Dinghuibacter silviterrae: one gene and its partner. Each later gene encodes a partner of the first gene's protein in a complex. Links are inferred from orthologs where the notes say so. Each region holds a gene or a part of one and is shown on either strand. Other genes may lie near its edges. The genes, in order: carB and carA.

Evidence for each region.
Region 2: the proteins of carB (region 1) and carA are in contact, whole or in part, in a solved structure (PDB 1KEE), measured with the Escherichia coli proteins. The link is inferred for Dinghuibacter silviterrae from one-to-one orthologs.

Annotation. Positions count from the first base shown.
Region 1 is NZ_SODV01000001.1:561,819-571,002, reverse strand. What follows is about bases 2,557-5,884. They hold carB (carbamoyl-phosphate synthase large subunit), read right to left. Parts: upstream 5,577-5,884; coding sequence 2,757-5,576; downstream 2,557-2,756. Other genes in these bases: EDB95_RS02460 (hypothetical protein), read right to left, coding at 5,707-5,884; purH (bifunctional phosphoribosylaminoimidazolecarboxamide formyltransferase/IMP cyclohydrolase), read right to left, coding at 2,557-2,709. Outside these bases: EDB95_RS02485 (sigma-54-dependent transcriptional regulator), read right to left, coding at 1-145; EDB95_RS02480 (response regulator), read left to right, coding at 334-753; EDB95_RS02475 (response regulator), read left to right, coding at 857-1,192; more of purH, read right to left, coding at 1,189-2,556; more of EDB95_RS02460, read right to left, coding at 5,885-5,934; EDB95_RS02455 (M23 family metallopeptidase), read left to right, coding at 6,288-7,856; bcp (thioredoxin-dependent thiol peroxidase), read left to right, coding at 7,870-8,340; EDB95_RS02445 (isocitrate/isopropylmalate family dehydrogenase), read right to left, coding at 8,342-9,184. UniProt on the Escherichia coli protein: Large subunit of the glutamine-dependent carbamoyl phosphate synthetase (CPSase).
Region 2 is NZ_SODV01000001.1:1,995,340-2,004,169, reverse strand. The notes cover bases 5,857-8,830. They hold carA (glutamine-hydrolyzing carbamoyl-phosphate synthase small subunit), read right to left. Parts: upstream 7,904-8,830; coding sequence 6,809-7,903; downstream 5,857-6,808. Other genes in these bases: EDB95_RS08995 (DNA-directed RNA polymerase subunit alpha), read right to left, coding at 8,664-8,830; rplQ (50S ribosomal protein L17), read right to left, coding at 8,081-8,575; aroQ (type II 3-dehydroquinate dehydratase), read right to left, coding at 6,381-6,812; EDB95_RS09015 (RpnC/YadD family protein), read right to left, coding at 5,857-6,193. In the rest of the region: EDB95_RS09045 (LuxE/PaaK family acyltransferase), read right to left, coding at 1-700; EDB95_RS09040 (hypothetical protein), read left to right, coding at 735-1,238; EDB95_RS09035 (UbiA family prenyltransferase), read left to right, coding at 1,270-2,076; EDB95_RS09030 (M42 family metallopeptidase), read left to right, coding at 2,148-3,260; biotin synthase BioB, read left to right, coding at 3,263-4,276; EDB95_RS09020 (hypothetical protein), read left to right, coding at 4,300-5,157; more of EDB95_RS09015, read right to left, coding at 5,219-5,856. UniProt on the Escherichia coli protein: Small subunit of the glutamine-dependent carbamoyl phosphate synthetase (CPSase).

The DNA of each region.
Region 1 (9,184 bases):
TCAGGTCTGGCTTGTTGCCCTGCAGCCATTCTATCGTTTTTTTGCCGGTATGCAACGTTTGTACCTCGAATCCATTTCTGGACAGGAAACGTTGCAACAACAGGCACATATCACGGTCATCGTCGGCGACTAGGATCTTGAGCATGGTAGCGGTTTTTGCTGTTTTTCATGAGTTAGCAGAGAATTACCCGGTTGCAATACGGAAGCCAAAGTATAACTAACTCCAGGTCAAATATTTGAATTTCACTTTTGGGCTTCTTTTTCTGAAATTTACTGCTTTTGTGGAAGAATTTCCACAGCGGATGTGCGGAGGGCATGTGTTATCTTTAAGCTATGGTACCCAATGTTTCGATTCTTATAGCAGAAGACGATGCAGACGACCGCTTCCTGCTCGAAACGGCTTTTGCGGAAAACGGATTTGCGGATACGATCGATTTTGTGGAAAATGGCGTGGAGGTGATGAACTATCTCCGCGGTCTGAAAAAAAATGCCTATCCCCATTTCATTTTACTTGACCTGAACATGCCCAAAAAAGGCGGCCGGGAGGTGCTCCGGGAAATAAAAGAGCACCCGGATCTTAAGGACATACCCGTTGTTATCTTCACGACGACGAATAACGAAAAGGAGATCAGCCGTTGTTACGAATTGGGGGCCAATAACTATATCGTCAAACCCTATAGCTTTGAGCTTTTGCTAAAGATCGTCCGTCAGGTGCGGAGCTATTGGCTGAAGAAACCGGCGGCCTCCTTATAACGGGTTTTGGCACGACAATTTAATAGTACTTACAAGTGACGCCGCAGGCGCCTATAGAACATGGGCCCCTCGCCGGGGCCCATGTGGAATAAATTCTACGTCCATGAAAAAGGTGTTGGTCATCGATGATGAGGTCGATTTCTGTCTGCTCATGAAACAATTCCTGCAACGAAAAGGGTACGCGGTGGAAATAGCGCATACGCTGGCCGAAGGTCTCGACAAACTGCAGGAATACCATCCCGACCTCGTCTTTTTGGACAACAACCTACCCGACGGAACAGGCTGGGAAATGGCTTTCAGCCTGATGCGCCTCCATCCCAAGCTCAAGATCAACCTGATCAGCGCCTTCAAAAACCTGATGACGCCTGTCGACAGTCAGCAAGTAAGGGTGTTAGAGAAGCCGGTAAGCTTCTCCGCCCTGGAGGCCTATCTCTACTAGTGCCTGAAGTGCCGCTGCCCGGTCATGACCATGGCGATTTTATTGTCCACCGTATATTGGATCGAATCTTTGTCCCTGACCGAGCCGCCCGGTTGGATGATCGCTGTGATGCCTTCCGCGTGCGCCATCCGGACGCAGTCGTCGAACGGGAAGAAGGCGTCGGAGGCCAGCGCGGCGCCCTTCAGATCGAATTCGAACTGGTGCGCCTTTTCAAGTGCGTGACGGAGCGCGTCCACCCGGCTGGTTTGGCCGCAGCCCTTGCCGATGAGCTGTTTGTTTTTCACCAGCGCGATGGCGTTTGACTTGAGGTGTTTGCACACGAGGTTGGCAAAAACCAGGTCGGATTTTTCCACGGGAGTGGTTTCCCGTCCGCCCACTTCTTTCCATTCGGCATAGTTCCCTTTGTCGGTATCCTGGGCCAGAATGCCGCCCAGCAGGGACTTGAATTGCTCGCCAGCCTTGACCGGAGCTTTCTGGACGAGGAGGATGCGGTTCTTTTTTGTCTGCAGGATCGCCAGCGCGTCGGCGTCGTAGCCCGGGGCGATGAGTACCTCGAAAAATATCTCGCTGATGGCTTCTGCCGTGGCCTTGTCCACCCTGGTGTTGGAGACCAGGACGCCGCCGAAAGCGGACTCGGGGTCCCCCGCCAGCGCCGCCTTCCAGGCTTCCGCCAGCGTAGGACGGCTGGCGATGCCGCAGGGGTTGGTGTGTTTGATGATGGCGAAGGTGGCTTCGTTGTTTCCGGCGAATTCTTCGATCAGCTGAACCGCGGCGTCTACGTCGACGAGGTTGTTATAGGAAAGCTCCTTCCCGTGGAGCTTGTCGAAATACTTGTCCAGGTCGCCATAGTAGGTGCCTTTCTGGTGCGGGTTTTCGCCGTAGCGGAGGACTTGCTGTGCTGCGTCCCTGTTGTTCAGGGCCGCCACGCTGGCGGGGCTAAAATACCCGGAGATGGCGATATCGTAGTGCATGACGACTTCGAAAGCCAGCGCGGCAAAGGCTTTGCGTTGCGCCAGGGTGAAGACGCCCTTTTGTTCCCGGAGCAGGTTTTCCAGGGTGGGGTAGTCTTTTTTGGCAGCTAAGACAACGACGTCCTTATGGTTTTTGGCGGCGGCCCGGATCATGGACGGACCGCCTATATCGATCTTCTCGATGATGGCTTGTTCCTCGGTGGTGTTCCTCAGGGTTTCCTCGAAAGGATAGAGGTCGACGATGACGAGGTCGATGGGTGGAATATGGTACTGGGCCATTTCCTGTACATCCGTTTCGTTGGCCCGCCGGCCGAGGATGCCGCCGAAAACGGCGGGGTGAAGGGTTTTTACCCGTCCGCCTAAAATAGAGGGGTAGGTCGTCAGGCTTTCCACACCGGTACAGGGAACGCCTAAGGATTCGATGAACTGCTGGGTGCCCCCGGTGGAATAAATGGTGACGCCCAGGTCGTGGAGTTGTTTGACGATCGTGTCCAGGCCGTCTTTATAAAAGACGGAGATCAGAGCGGATTGTATCTTTTTGTCCATAGTTATATAAAATGCGTGCGGCGGCCCCGAAGGGGCCGCCGCTGTGTTTATTTGCTCAGGCGCATACTGCGTTCCTTGTATAAAGTCCGGAAGTAGGGATCCCGGAGGTCCTTGATGAAGCGGATCGCCTCACCCGTGGACTTCATTTCGGGGCCCAGCTCCATGTTCACACCGGGGAACTTGTTAAAGCTGAACACCGGTTCCTTGATGGCAAATCCTTCGAGGTTTTTTTCGAAGGTAAAGTCGGTGAGCTTCTTGGTGCCCAGCATGACCTGTGTGGCGACGTTGAGGTACGGAATGCCGTAGGCCTTTGCGATAAAAGGCGTTGTCCGGGAGGCCCTGGGATTGGCCTCGATGACATAGACCTTTTCATCCTTGATGGCGAACTGGATATTGATCAGGCCTTTGATGTTCAAGGCGCGGGCGATCTTTTCGGCATAGTATTCCATCGTGGTCACGGTCATGGGGCCCAGCTTGAAGGCGGGCAACATGGCGTGGCTGTCCCCGCTGTGGATACCTGCGGGCTCGATGTGTTCCATCACACCCATGACGTGGAAATTCTCCCCGTCGAAGATGGCGTCGATCTCGGCCTCCTGGCAGCGGTCCAGGAAGTGGTCGATGAGGATCTTGTTACCGGGGAGGTGTTTGAGCAGGCTGACGACGGCCTTTTCCACTTCGTCGTCGTTGAGGACGATGCGCATCCGCTGGCCTCCAAGTACATAGCTAGGACGGACAAGGACAGGATAGCCTACCTTGTTCGCCACTACTACGGCTTCGTCTACGTCGTGAGCGGTGCCGTAATCCGGGTAAGGGATTTTAAGGTCTTTCAGCATGTCGCTGAACCGGCCGCGGTCTTCGGCGATGTCCATGCTATCATAGGAGGTACCGATGATGCGGATACCGCGGTTATGTAGCTTTTCCGCCAGCTTCAGGGCGGTTTGGCCTCCGAGCTGTACGATGACCCCTTCTGGTTTTTCCAGCTCTATGATCTCCCAGAGGTGTTCCCAGAAGACGGGTTCGAAGTACAGTTTATCGGCTATGTCGAAGTCGGTGGAGACGGTTTCGGGGTTACAGTTGATCATGATGGCCTCGTAACCCGCTTCTTTGATGGCCAGCAGGCCGTGGACGCAGCAATAGTCGAACTCGATCCCCTGGCCGATGCGGTTGGGACCGGATCCGAGAACGATGACCTTCTTTTTGCCGGACGCCTTGCTTTCGTTTTCCCCGTCCTCGAAGGTGGAGTAGAAGTAGGGGGTCTTTGCCTGGAACTCTGCGCTACAGGTGTCGACCATCTTGTAGACCCGGGTGATGCCGGCGGCCTTCCGCTTGTTGTATACGTCGTCTTCGGTGGCGTTGGGGATGATCTTGGCGATCTGGTCGTCGCTGAACCCGTGGCGCTTGGCCGCCTTGAGCAGGTCCAGGGGCAGGGTATCCAGCCGGTATTTGGCCAGTTGTTTTTCCAGGTCGACGATCTTCTGGATCTCGTAAATGAACCAGCGGTCGATCAGGGTGGCCTGGACGATGGTCTTTACGCTGACCCCCATCATGAGGGCGTCCTTTATCCGGAAGATCCGGTCCCACTTCGGAGTCTTGATATAGTCGATGATGGCTTCGGCGTGCATCATGCTTTTGCCATAGTAGCCCAGGCCGACGGCGTTGTTCTCCAGGCTTTGGCAGGCCTTCTGGATGGCTTCGGTAAAGCTCCGGCCGATGCCCATGACCTCGCCCACGGACTTCATCTGCAAACCCAGGGTATCGTTGGCGCCCTTGAATTTGTCGAAGTTCCAGCGGGGGATCTTGACGATCACGTAGTCCAGGGCAGGCTCGAAGTAAGCGGATGTGGACTGGGTGATCTGGTTTTTTAGTTCGTCGAGGGTATAGCCGATGGCCAGCTTGGCGGCGATTTTGGCGATAGGATAGCCCGTGGCTTTGGAGGCGAGGGCAGAGGACCGGCTTACCCGGGGGTTGATCTCGATGGCGATGATCTCTTCCGTCTGGGGGTTGAGGGCGAACTGGACGTTACACCCGCCGGCAAAATTGCCCAGGTCCCGCATCATCATGATGGCGGTATTGCGCATCAGCTGGAAGGCCGTATCGCTCAGGGTCATGGCGGGCGCCACGGTGATGGAGTCCCCGGTATGCACCCCCATGGGGTCGAAGTTCTCCACCGTACATATAATCACGACGTTGTTATTGGCGTCCCTAAGGAGCTCCAGCTCGAACTCCTTCCAACCTAAGACGGCCTTTTCGACGAGGACTTCGTGGATGGGGGAAGCGGTCAGCCCCCGGTTGAGGGCCTCGTCCAGATCCTCTTTGCCATGGACGAAACCACCGCCGGTACCCCCCAGGGTAAAGGAAGGACGGATGACCAGCGGAAAGCCGATCTCCTGGGCGTACTCCTTTCCTTCCAGCCATGAGTTGGCGGTCCTGGCCGGGGCCACGGGGACGCCCAGCTCGATCATCCATTGACGGAACTTCTCGCGGTCTTCGGCCTTGTCGATGGCCTTGATGTCCACCCCGATGAGGCGGACGTTATATTTTTCCCACATACCCAGCTCCTCTGCCTCTTTGGCCAGGTTCAGGGCTGTCTGACCGCCCATGGTCGGCAGGACGGCGTCAATCTGGTTCTCCTGGAGGATCTGCTCGATGCTCTCCACCGTGAGGGGCAACAAATACACCTTGTCCGCCATCATAGGGTCGGTCATGATCGTAGCGGGATTGCTATTGATCAGGACCACGCTTACGCCTTCCTCTCTCAGACTGCGCGCAGCCTGGGAGCCGGAATAGTCGAATTCACACGCCTGGCCGATAATGATCGGCCCTGAACCGATGATCAGGACTGACTTGATGGAAGTGTCTTTTGGCATTGCTAAATGGGGGGGCTTTTTGCGGCGCGAAGGTACAAAAAAATCGTCGGGTTTTCGCTACGGCGCGATCGGGCACAAAAAAGGGTTATGCATTGGCATAACCCGTTGATTATCATCAGATGAAAAAAAGTTACTTCACCGCGCCGTCGTGATAGGCGGAGATTTCGAATTCGTCAAGCTTGACTTCGGAGGTGCGCTTCTTTTTTCGCTTGCCTTGATAGAAGGGATCATAGGGATGAACGTAATTGAATCCGTCATTCCATACGGGGTCATTGTCCCCTTTACGATGAAAAACCCTCCCAGGCCATTCGGCAATCATCGTTGCCCATCTTTTTAGTGTGTAAAATGTCCTTTTCATAACCCACAGATTTTTTTAGGTGCTTTGATCACGGCGAAGAACTACCTCCTTATCATTAGACAAACGAACTTAGTCAAACGCTGTACCAAAACATACGATTTTCATTTAGTTAACAGTTTTCGCCCGAAATAGAAAGGCCATGGCTATTTTTGCAAACTATCCGTTAACAAGATTCAGGCGTTATGGTTATCCGACAAAGGACGAGATGGATCGTGCGATTTTTCGCAGGGTGGATTTTGAGTGTAATTTACAACATTTCTTTCGCTCAGGAAATACCACAAAGCGGGTATCCACAAGGATACTTTATAAACCCGCTTGACCTGCCGGTCCATCTGGCCGGGAATTTTGGCGAATTGAGGCCTGGCCATTTCCACATGGGCCTGGACATAAAAACAAACGGACGCACTGGCTTCCCCGTACATGCCGCAGCCGACGGGTATATTTCCCGCGTAAAAATCGAATCCGTCGGTTTTGGAAATGCGATATATATCAACCATCCGAACGGGTATACGACAGTTTATGTGCACCTGGACCATTTCACGCCGGCCCTGGAGGCGTATGTAAAGGAGCAACAGTACAAGCTCGAACGCTGGGAAGTACTTCTTGACATTCCGCCCGACCTTTTTCCTGTCCGCCAGGGCCAGGTGATTGCCGCCAGCGGGAATACGGGCGGTTCCATGGCGCCGCACCTGCACTTCGAGATCCGGGACACCCATGCGGACGAAAACCGGAATCCTTTTCTTTTCGGATTGCCGATCGTCGACAACCTGCCCCCTGTCCTGTCGAGGGTAGGCGTGTACGACGGAGACCAGAGTGTTTATCTCCAGGTTCCCCGGCTTTACCCGCTCGCGCCGGCGTCCGGCGTCTATACGGTACCGGGACATGAGGTCGTGACCCACGCCACCAAGGTCCGCCTGGCGATCGGCGCGGTGGATCTCCAGACGGGTTCGGCGAACAAACTGGGTATCTACAGCGCAACCGTTTTCGTGGACGGCAAGCCGGTGAACGGATTTACGCTCGACCGGTTTGGTTACGACCTTACGCGCTATGTCAACGCCCATACGGACTACAGCCTGAAAACCGGCGGCGGTCCGTCCCTGGAGTTCCTAAGCCCCCTTCCGGGGGACCTGCTCCCCATCTATCATCCCGCGTCCGAAGACGGTTTAGTCCACTTGAATGACGACGAACCCCATCCGGTCAGGATCGAAGTAAAGGATGCGGCAGGCAACACCTCGGTGGCGGCCTTTACCTTGCGCAGGGAAGGCCCTGCGCCGGTCAACGACCAGGGCGATCTTTTCCTGCCGAACCAGGTCAATGTCTTCGAAAACGACGAATTCCTGTTGTACTTGCCGGAACATGCGTTGTATGATGCGGTGAGACCGGTGTTTCAGAACCTCGGTTCGACTGCCGCCGAGCCCGGTTCGGTCCCGCTTTCACCGGTTTACAGCGTGCTGGCCTCGTCTATTCCCGTCGAGGATTCCTTTACGGTCAGCATACGTCCCCCGGCGACGCTCCCCGATCAGGAAACAGGGAAGTATGTCATTTTCGAAACCGGGGCCCGCGCCCACCACGTCTCGCGGGTGACCTGGAGTAAAGGCTGGGCCAGCGCCAGGCTGAAGGACCTGGGCGAATTCCGGTTGCTCAGGGACGACACACCCCCTGAGATCCGGCCGTTGGGCTGGACCGACGGGGCGCAGCTTTCCCGGCGGGGGGTATTGAGTGTTGCGGTAAAGGACAACCTCGGTTCTGTGAACGGGTTCCGCGCAGAGCTCGACGGCAAATGGCTGATGTTCAGTTATAAGGGGGATGTATACACGTATCATTTCGATGCGCACTTTCCACCGGGGGAGCACGTCCTCACTTTATCCGTTTATGACGAGGCAGGCAACCTGACCCGTCGGACCTATCACGTAAGTCGCTAATCAATTTTACTATATGAGTCACTTAAAAGAAGGGGATGCAGCCCCGGCATTTACCGCAAAAGACCAGAACGGCAAGACCGTCTCCCTCTCCGATTACCGGGGCCAAAAGGTCATCCTCTACTTCTACCCGAAAGACGATACGCCGGGTTGTACGGCCCAGGCCTGTAACCTCCGGGACAACTATGCCCTGCTGAAAAAGAAAGGTTATGTGGTGCTTGGCGTCAGTACGGATTCTGAAAAGAGCCACAAGAAATTCGAGGAGAAATTCGACCTGCCGTTTACGCTCGTCGCGGATCCCGACCAAGTGATCGTGAATGCGTACGGTGTCTGGGGCGAGAAGCAGATGTTTGGGAAAAAATACATGGGCACCATACGGGAGACCTTTCTCATTGACGAAAAGGGGATCATCAAAGGAGTGATCGCCAGGCCGGATACGGGGAACCATACCCAGGAGGTGCTGGATGCGTGGGCGAAGGTGGCGTAAGCTACTGCCCTTGCGCGAGCGAGTACCCGCGGGTGTTCCCGTATTGGAGCAGCAGCTCATAGGAACATATCTTGAAGTCCGCGGAAACGCGCCCGCAAAGATCCAGGACCTCCTGGACGGTAACGGGGCCCTCCTTTTTCTCGAAGCGGGCCGTGTAGACGTTCGCGCAGTTTGTAAAAAGCGAGCCCGTTGGCCAGACCTGCGTCCCCCGGTTGCTCAGGGTCGTCAGGGTAAAGCGGGCCCCTGGGTGGCGGAGGCACTTGTCCGCGACAACGCCCGGTTGTTCGGCGCTTTCCACGAAAAGGTCGACGCCATTGATGGTTTCCGGTGCAGGGTTTTCGGACACCAGCATCTGGTATTCCTTCGGCTTTGCCGGGTGGTGGTCCACCAGGTGGTTGGGCTGGGTGGCTACAGCGTTGGTGGCCGGGAGCTTTCCGAAATTACTGATGATGGCGGCGGCAAACTCCGGGGTCATGACCGGGGCGGTGGTTTTGTCCCCGAAGTCCCCGGTATGGACGCCTTGCTCCAGGGTATGTAAAAGGGCGTTTTCAATGGTGGCGGCCTGTTCCCAGATGCCCAGGTGCCGGAGCATCATCAGACCGCTCAACAGGAGGGAGGTCGGGTTGGCAATGTGCTTGCCGGCAATGTCTGGAGCGGTGCCATGGACGGCCTCGAAGATGGAAATGGCATCCCCGATGTTGGCGGAGGGGGCGAAACCAAGCCCGCCGACAAGCCCGGCGCAAAGGTCGCTGACAATATCGCCCTGGAGGTTGGTCAGACAAATCACGTCGAATTCATGGGGTTTGATCACCAGCTTCATGGCCAGGTCGTCCACGATGATATC
Region 2 (8,830 bases), 1.4 Mb from region 1 along the record:
AATGGACGGCGTCTACACCCAGGCGCTCGCGGAGCATGCTGTGGACCTGGTCCCGGGTCCATTCCTCGCGCCGTCCCTTCATCCCGCCTGTTTCCATGACCACGGTATGCCGCAGCGGCAGGGCGTACTCCTGTGCAAAATCCAGCAACCCGAAGGTCACGCCGATGAGCAGCGTTTGTTGTCCTTGCTTTTCCAAAGAATCCAATTGTTGTGCCAGCCTTTCATGTTCGTATAGGTAGAAGCCCCCGGCCGGGTGACCGCTCAGGCGGACCAGGTGGTCCACCATATACACCAGGGAAGAATGCCCGCGCTCCAGATAGTTGGGCAGCAGTCCGAGGATACACCAATCTTTGGGCTCTCCGTAAAAGCGTCGGAAACCTTCGACAAAAGAGCGTTCGTACAAACCCGGGTCTTTTACCCAGTGCCGGCTGTTGACCGACCCCGTGGTGCCGCTGCTCTCGAAATAAAGACCGGGATCAAAGGAAGTAGTGGTGACCGTATGGGTCTTAAAAAACCGGATGGGCAGAAAAGGGATGTCCGTCATCCTGTTCACCCGCCCGGGGTCCACCCCCAGGGCACGGATATAGTCCCTGTAGAGGGGATTGTGCACCGATTGGAAGCGGAAAAGGGCCAGGGCCTCGTCCTCGAAACTATTTTCTCCCGCCTGGAAAATATTCCCTTCGTAGGAAACGTTGAACATAAATATGTCTATTTTTGACTCAGAAAGACCCCGTATGACCAGTGCAAAATTATGGATTGGGCTTTTTATAGCCGCCTGTATTGCGTATAGCTGTTCCAAGAGTAATTATGGGTCTACACCCACCATCAGTCTGAAATCCGTTAGCGCGAGCGTCCTGCCTTATGACACCACCTCTTCGCTCGTCACCTTTACCCTCACCCTGACCGAGAAGAAATACAACCCGAACGACACGATGTTCGTCCTCATCAGTATGAAGAACTGCGCCGCCGACAATGCGCGGGACACCTTCCAGATGACCTCCCTGGGATCCGGTATCCCCGAGACCAACGGGGGCGGCTTCAAGGGCGACATCCAGGCCAGCTTCTCCAACGGCACCTATTGGGAGCAATACGGCTATCCCGATATCGAGCCCGGCTTTACCTGTCACGTCGGCCCCACCATCGAGAACGATACAGCGACGTTTAAATTCGTTATAGGTTCCAACGGCCACTACAGTGATACGGTAACGGCGGGGCCTGTCGTGCTGCTCCATGGTTAAAGGATACGTCAAGTTCGCACTAGACTTTTTTTTGTTCAGTTCCCTGTTCATTTCAGGCTGTGCCGTGGTCATGGTGTATCAAACCAACCAGTTGCTCGGCCTGGCGGAGGTCCCGGACGACCTGTATGCTTTTGTTTTCTGGGCCACCATGGCCAGCTATAACTTCCACTGGTACCTGACCCCCACCGCCTATTCGTCCTCCGAACGCATCGGCTGGTCCCACAGACACAAACGGCTGGAACTGACGCTGTTCCTGTTCAGCGGGCTGGGAGCGGCTTATTTCTTGTTTTTCCTGCATAAATATGCCGGCTGGATCGGGCTCGGGATCCTGCTCACTTTTTTGTATACCGCCCCCAAAATCCCCTTCAAACCCCTGGCGGCCCTTAGCCGGATCGCGGTGGGTAAGACCATTTTCCTGACCGCGGTATGGACCTACATCACCACGGTGCTCCCTGTCGTCATGTCCGGTTCCCCCTTTACCTGGGCCGCCCTTTTGCTCACCCTTCACCGTTTATTCCTGATCTACGCGATCTGCATCATCTTTGACTACCGCGACCGGGACCAGGACAAACAATCGGGGATCCGGTCCCTGGTCGTCTATCTCGACGAAGAAGGCAACGACCGGCTTTTTTACGGTTGTTGCGCCGCGGCCCTGATCTCCACCCTGCTCCTGCTGACCTGCGGGTTTTCGGTGACGATCGTCCTGGCGTTGTTCGTCCCGATCCTGACCACGATGTTGCTTTATCCCGAAGGCAAAAGAAGTAAATCGGACTACTTGTTCTACTTCGTCCTGGACGGGTTGATGGCCTTTTCGGCGGTGTTTACGACGTTCCTGTAGGGGGGCCTCCGGTCGACACGCGGCACCGCATTTCCGCCTTTTTACGTAGGTTTGCCCCTTAAATGGCAGAAATGGCGAAAAAAGGCAAGGAGGACGCCGCCAAGGCGCCCGCTATAGAGGCGAAAGCATTTCAATTCTTAAAAGACTACCTCAACACCCCTTCCCCCACGGGTTTCGAAAGCAAGGGACAACAACGCTGGCTCGACTACATCAAACCCTATATCGATGAGCATATCGTCGACCCCTACGGAAGTGTCGTCGGGATCATCAATCCAAAGGCCTCCTTTAAGGTCGTCCTGGAGGCCCACGCCGACGAGATCAGTTGGTTTGTCAACTATATCACCGACAGCGGTCTGATCTACCTCAAACGCAATGGCGGCGTCGATAACCAGATCGCCCCCTCCATGCGCGTCCTCATCCACGGGGACAAGGGGCCCGTCAAGGCTGTCTTTGGCTGGCCGGCTATCCACACCCGTAACGCGGATGCCAAAGACGTCACGCCCAAGGTCGAAAACCTTTTCCTCGACTGCGGCGCCCGAAGCAAAAAAGAAGTGGAAGAGCTCGGCATCCGTATCGGTTGCGTCGCCACCTACGAAGAAGGTTTTGATGAGCTGGCCCATGGCTCGCTGATCGCCCGCGCCTTTGACAACCGCATCGGTGGTTTTATGATTGCCGAAGTGGCACGCATGCTTTCCGAGCGCAAGAAAAAACTCCCGATAGGCCTTTATTTTGTTAACGCCGTCCAGGAAGAAATCGGTCTCCGCGGGGCGGAAATGATCGCCCGCCGTCTGAAACCCGACGTGGCCATCGTCACCGACGTGACCCACGATACGACCACCCCGATGATCAACAAGAACATCGAAGGAGACGTCGCCAACGGCAAGGGCCCCGCGCTGACCTTTGGACCCGCCGTCCACAACAAGCTCCTGGACCTTGTCCGGAAGGTGGCGGCCGACGGCGACATCCCCGTCCAGCTCCGGACCGTCTCCCGCAGCACCGGTACCGATACCGATGCCTTTGCCTATTCCGGGGAAGGCACACCCTCGGTACTCATCTCCATTCCCCTGCGCTATATGCACACCACCGTGGAGATGGTCCACACCAATGACATCCTCAATACCATCCGGCTGATGTACGACACCGTACTGGCATTGACGCCGGACATGAACCTTAAATACCTGTAACTATGATCCGAAACGACTGGAGCATTGAAGAGATAAAAGCCATATACGACACGCCCCTGCTGGAGCTGGTCTACCGGGCCGCCACGGTCCACCGCCAGTACAACGAGACCGCCGAAGTGCAGGTCTGCACGTTGCTGTCCATCAAAACCGGCGGTTGCCCCGAAGACTGCGCCTATTGCCCCCAGGCCGCCCGTTATCATACCGGCGTCAAAAACCACGGCCTGATGCAGACCGAAGAAGTCCTCGCCGCCGCCACCAAGGCCCGCGACGCCGGCTCCACGCGTTTTTGCATGGGCGCCGCCTGGCGCGAAGTCCGCGACAACCGCGACTTCGACCGCGTGCTGGACATGGTTCGCTCGGTCAACGACATGGGCATGGAGGTCTGCTGCACCCTCGGCATGCTGACCCCCGAGCAGGCCAAAAAGCTCGCCGACGCCGGTCTCTACGCCTACAACCACAACCTGGACACCTCCCCCGAATACTACGGTGAAATCATTTCCACCCGGACGTATGAAGACCGCCTCCAAACCCTCGACAACGTCCGCAAGGCCGGTGTCAGCGTTTGCTGCGGAGGCATCGTCGGTCTCGGCGAAACCCACGAAGACCGGATCGGTATGCTCCACACGCTCTCCACGCTGCCCGAGCACCCCGAATCCGTTCCCATCAACGCCCTGGTCCGGATCAAGGGTACCCCCCTCGAAAACAACCCCAAGGTCGACATCTGGGACATGGTGCGCATGATCGCCACCGCGCGTATCCTCATGCCCGCCGCCATGGTTCGTCTCAGCGCTGGCCGCGCGGAAATGTCCGTTGCCGAGCAGGCCTGGTGTTTCATGGCCGGAGCCAACTCCATCTTTACCGGGGAGAAGCTGTTGACGACGCCCAATCCGGGATTGGACGAGGACAATGCGATGTTTCAATTGCTCGGGTTGCACCCGCGTGAGGCGTTTAAGGCAGGGCCTGCCGGCGCGACCGCGGCCGCCGGGGAGCCCGCCAAATCCGTCCTTACACATTAAACCAGTAATTTAATATACGCGTGATGAAGGCAATTTTCCGAGTCGTACTCGCAATAGGTATCCTATGCAATGCAGCGTACGCTCAAAACAATGCGGCGTCCGGCCAGGCCGGCAATCTGCCGGTGCCCAACCTGCAGAACAACTATGAAGGCCGCCAGGGCGGCTGGTGGTTCTCCTGGGGATACAACAAGGAATGGTACACCCACAGCGATATCCACATCAAACAACCGTCCCTCGGCAACGACTACGTCTTCAAAAGCGTTTTCGCCGAAGACAAACCCGGGTGGAATAACGAGCTCTTTCACAGTGCCTTTACCATCCCCCAATACAACTACCGCATCGGCCACTGGTTCAAGGACAACTGGGGTATCGAACTCAACTTCGACCACACCAAGTACCAGGTCGCGCAGATGCAGGCCCTCCACGTCGTGGGCACCCAGAACGGCCACCACGTCGACCAATACATGCTCAACGACAGCATCCTGGTCTACCAGTTGAACAACGGTGCCAATTTCTTCCTGTTCAACCTCGTCCACCGCGTCCAGATCCCTAAGCTCAACTACCCGAACTTCAACACGTCTTTTATTTGGAAAGCCGGCGTCGGATTCATGGTTCCCCACGTCCAGAACACCCTTTACGGCAAGGACAATGACCCGCACTTCCAGTTCGGCGGCCTGGACGCCGGCTTCGAAGCCGCGATGCGGTTTACCTTTTACAAATTCATTTACCTGGAATATACCAACAAGGTCGTCTACACCAACTACTGGGGGCTGAAGGTCTATGACGGGACGGCGCGGCAGTCGTTCGGGACGTATGAGATGATTCTTAACCTGGGGTTGTCGCTGCAACTGGGGCATCCGGAGAAGAAAAAGAAAGCGTAAAACGCTCCAGCGTATAAATAGAAAAGGCCCTCGCGGGCCTTTTTTTATTTGCTTGCGTTACTTACTTTTTCAGCTTGTCCTTCACCCTCTTTACGAACTTCAGGTCTACGCCGGCGACGTCGGCGATTTGTTCGTCGGTGAGGTGGAGTTTGGAGAGGAGGTTCGTGACGAATGCTGCCTTTGCTTCTTCGAGGCCTTCCGCATGACCTTCCGCACGGCCAACTGCGAGACCTTCCGCATGGCCTTGGGCCAAGCCCTTCGCGCGACCTTCTTCCAGGCCCTGCTCCTTTAACATCTCAATGACACCCATAGGATTTTTTTTACCGGTGATCGACTCAAGTTGTTTACCAAATGTACGATATGTTCGTGGCTCTTCAAACTGCACGCAGCTCTCCAGAAAAGCCGAAATAACCAATTTTTTTCGCTGGGATAACTTTTTGGCCTCCAGTGCCTCGAACAACCACGCATGCTGCGTGACCAATTCCCGGTCGGTGATCTTGCCCTTCAAAAGTGCAGTCCTGGCGGCCAATACAACGATGGCGAAGGGGTTAGCGCTGCATTTTAGCGTGTCTTCATCTGTTTCCCAGATATCGAACACGTTATAATTGTACATTAACTCCGTCCCCAGACACTCGTCGTAATACTGGGATACCACCTTCGTTGCGCTTCCCATAAAAATGGCCAAAGCGGTGACAGGCTGACCGTATCTGTCCCTGATACGATAATAATACCTAAACATCCTTTCAGGAAAGTTTTTCTCACGATACCCTTGCAACTCGATATGCACAAGTATCGACTCCTCTTCCATTAAGGACTTTACCCGCACCAGTTTGTCCACGAATTTCGGCGCCAGGTTCGCATCCGACGAAGGGAACAAATCCTGGAGCTCCTTGTCCAGGAATTCAAAGGTCGTCTGCCGGTCTATCATCCCCCTCGCTTTTGGGTAGAAGAACTGCAGGAATTCCGGAAACAGGTCCTCGATGAGGCCCTTCCAGAGCGTGTCATCTTTCTTCATATTCATTTGTTGATTGATCATACAACAAACATAAAAAGAGTTTTTGACAATTAAAAAACAGCCATTTACACGTTAAAAATTTTTATTACTTCATACTTTTATATGTTTCTACATGTTTCTAAAAAGGGGCAAAAACAGCAAAAATTTTTACAATAAAATGACAAAGGCCGCCCGAAGGCAGCCTCAAAAAACGCACAAAATCCCCGATTTATCCTTCTATGAAGAAGCGGACCGCCAACTCATACCCCCGCAGTCCCAACCCCATGATGGTCCCCCGCGCCTTCGCGGAGACATGAGAAATTTTGCGGAAGTCCTCCCGCGCATGCACATTGGAAATATGCACCTCCACCACGGGCGTGGTGATAGAAGCAATAGCATCCCCGATCGCGACAGAGGTATGGGTATACCCCCCGGGGTTGAGGATGATGCCGTCGTAGTCGAACCCGACGCGCTGCAGTTCGCTTACGAGCTCCCCTTCCACGTTGCTTTGGAAATAGCTGAATTCCACGGAAGGGAACAGCTTGTGCAGGTCCGGGAAATAGGCCTCGAAGGACTGGTTCCCGTAGACGCCGGGTTCCCGTTTGCCGAGGAGGTTCAGGTTGGGACCGTTGATGATGGCGATACGCGCGGGATGGTTCATGGCCTCATCATTTGGAGGAAGTCGTCAAAAAGATAGCGGCTGTCGTGCGGACCGGGGGTGGCTTCGGGGTGGTATTGGACGGAGAACGCCGGTTTGCCCTTGACCCGGATGCCTTCGATGGAGTCGTCGTTGAGGTTAACGTGGGTGATCTCTACCCGGTCGGAAGCGCGAACCGCCTCGGGGTCCACACCAAACCCATGGTTCTGGGTGGTGATCTCGCAACGCCCGGTCTGGAGGTTTTTGACGGGGTGATTCAGACCTCGGTGACCGTGGTGCATCTTGAAGGTGGGGATGTCGTTGGCCAGCGCCAGGAGCTGGTGGCCGAGACAGATGCCAAACAGCGGTTTATCGGTCTTGAGGATATCCTTGATGGTGCGCACGGCGTAGTCCATGGGCGCGGGGTCGCCGGGGCCGTTGGACAAAAAATAGCCGTGCGGTTTGAACTTTTCGAGCTCTTCCAGCGACGTTTTGGCCGGGTGCACCCGTACATAAGCACCGCGCTGCGCCATGCATTCGAGGATGTTGTGTTTAACCCCGAAGTCGAGGACGGAGATCCGGATGGCCGCCTGCGGGTCGCCGACGTGATAGACTTCCTTGGTGGATACGGTGGAGGCCAGTTCCAGGCCGTCCATGGAGGGCACCTTCTTCAGTTCTTCTTTGAGTTTCGCCACGTCCAGGATCTCGGAGGAGATGATGCAGTTCATCGCGCCCTTGGTACGTACGTGCGCCACCAGGGCGCGGGTGTCGACGTCTTCTATGGATACGATCCCCTCTTTTTCCAGGTATTCCTGGAGGGAGCCGACCGCCTGGATCCGCGAAAAACGGGGTTCGAGGTTGCGGCCGATGAGGCCCTTGATCTTGATCCCGGTGCTTTCCACATCACTGTCTTTGACCCCGTAGTTACCAACATGCACGGTATTCATGATGATGATCTGGCCATAGTAGCTGGGATCGGTAAAGACCTCCTGGTAGCCGGTCATACCGGTGTTGAAACAGATCTCACCGGTCGTGGTGCCGATCTTACCAAAAGCTGTACCGTGAAATACCAGCCCGTCTTCGAGCATCAGAATAGCGGGTTTTGTCGGGGTCATATTCGGGGGAAAATTTTGCAAAATTACTAAAAGCGGACCACAGGTCCGCTGCCCGAAGGGCCATAATAAGAGTTTTTTTCGCGGCGCGGGCTACGTTGCCCCGCAGGGGCCCGCGCCGCGAAAAAAAAGGCGGGGTGAATAACCCCCGCCTTTATGAAAATTTTATCAACATGATGATTACTCAGCCGTCTTTTCTTCGGCGGCGGGTGCCTCGGGTGCAGCGTCAGCAGCAGCGGCTTTCTTCTTGCCACCACCTGCGCGACGGGTGCGCTTGGCGGGTTCCTTGGCTTCGCCCTTTCCTTTACCGTAGATTTCGTTGAAGTCGACCAGCTCGATCATGGCCAGTTCGGCGTTGTCACCGACGCGGGTACCCAGCTTGATGATGCGGGTATAGCCCCCGGGACGGGCAGCGATCTTGGGGCTGATCACATCGAACAGCTCGGCCACTGCTTGCTTATCCTGCAAGTAAGAGAAAACGATCCTCCGCTGGTGGGTGGTGTTTTCCTTGGACTTGGTGATGAGGGGCTCGACGAAGGTCCTCAGGGACTTCGCTTTGGCGTGGGTGGTAACGATCCGCTTGTGCGTGATCAGCTGGGAGGCCAGGTTGTTCAGCAGGGCCTTCCGGTGGGACTGGGTACGACCCAGGTTGTTGATTTTGTCTCCGTGACGCATGGCTTATATGGTTTTAACCCTCACACCGTGCCAGGAATTGCGAGGGGTGGGCACCGGCCAGCCCGTTAGGGCCGCGGCGCGCCGGTTATCAAAAATCATCGTTGATCCCGAGCTTCGCGAGGTCCATCCCGAAATGCAAGCCGCGCTCGTGGAGCACCTGCTCGATTTCGGCCAGGGACTTCTGACCGAAGTTGCGGAACTTCATGAGGTCTTCCTGTTCGTACTGGACCAGCTCGCTGAGGGAGTTGATCTTGG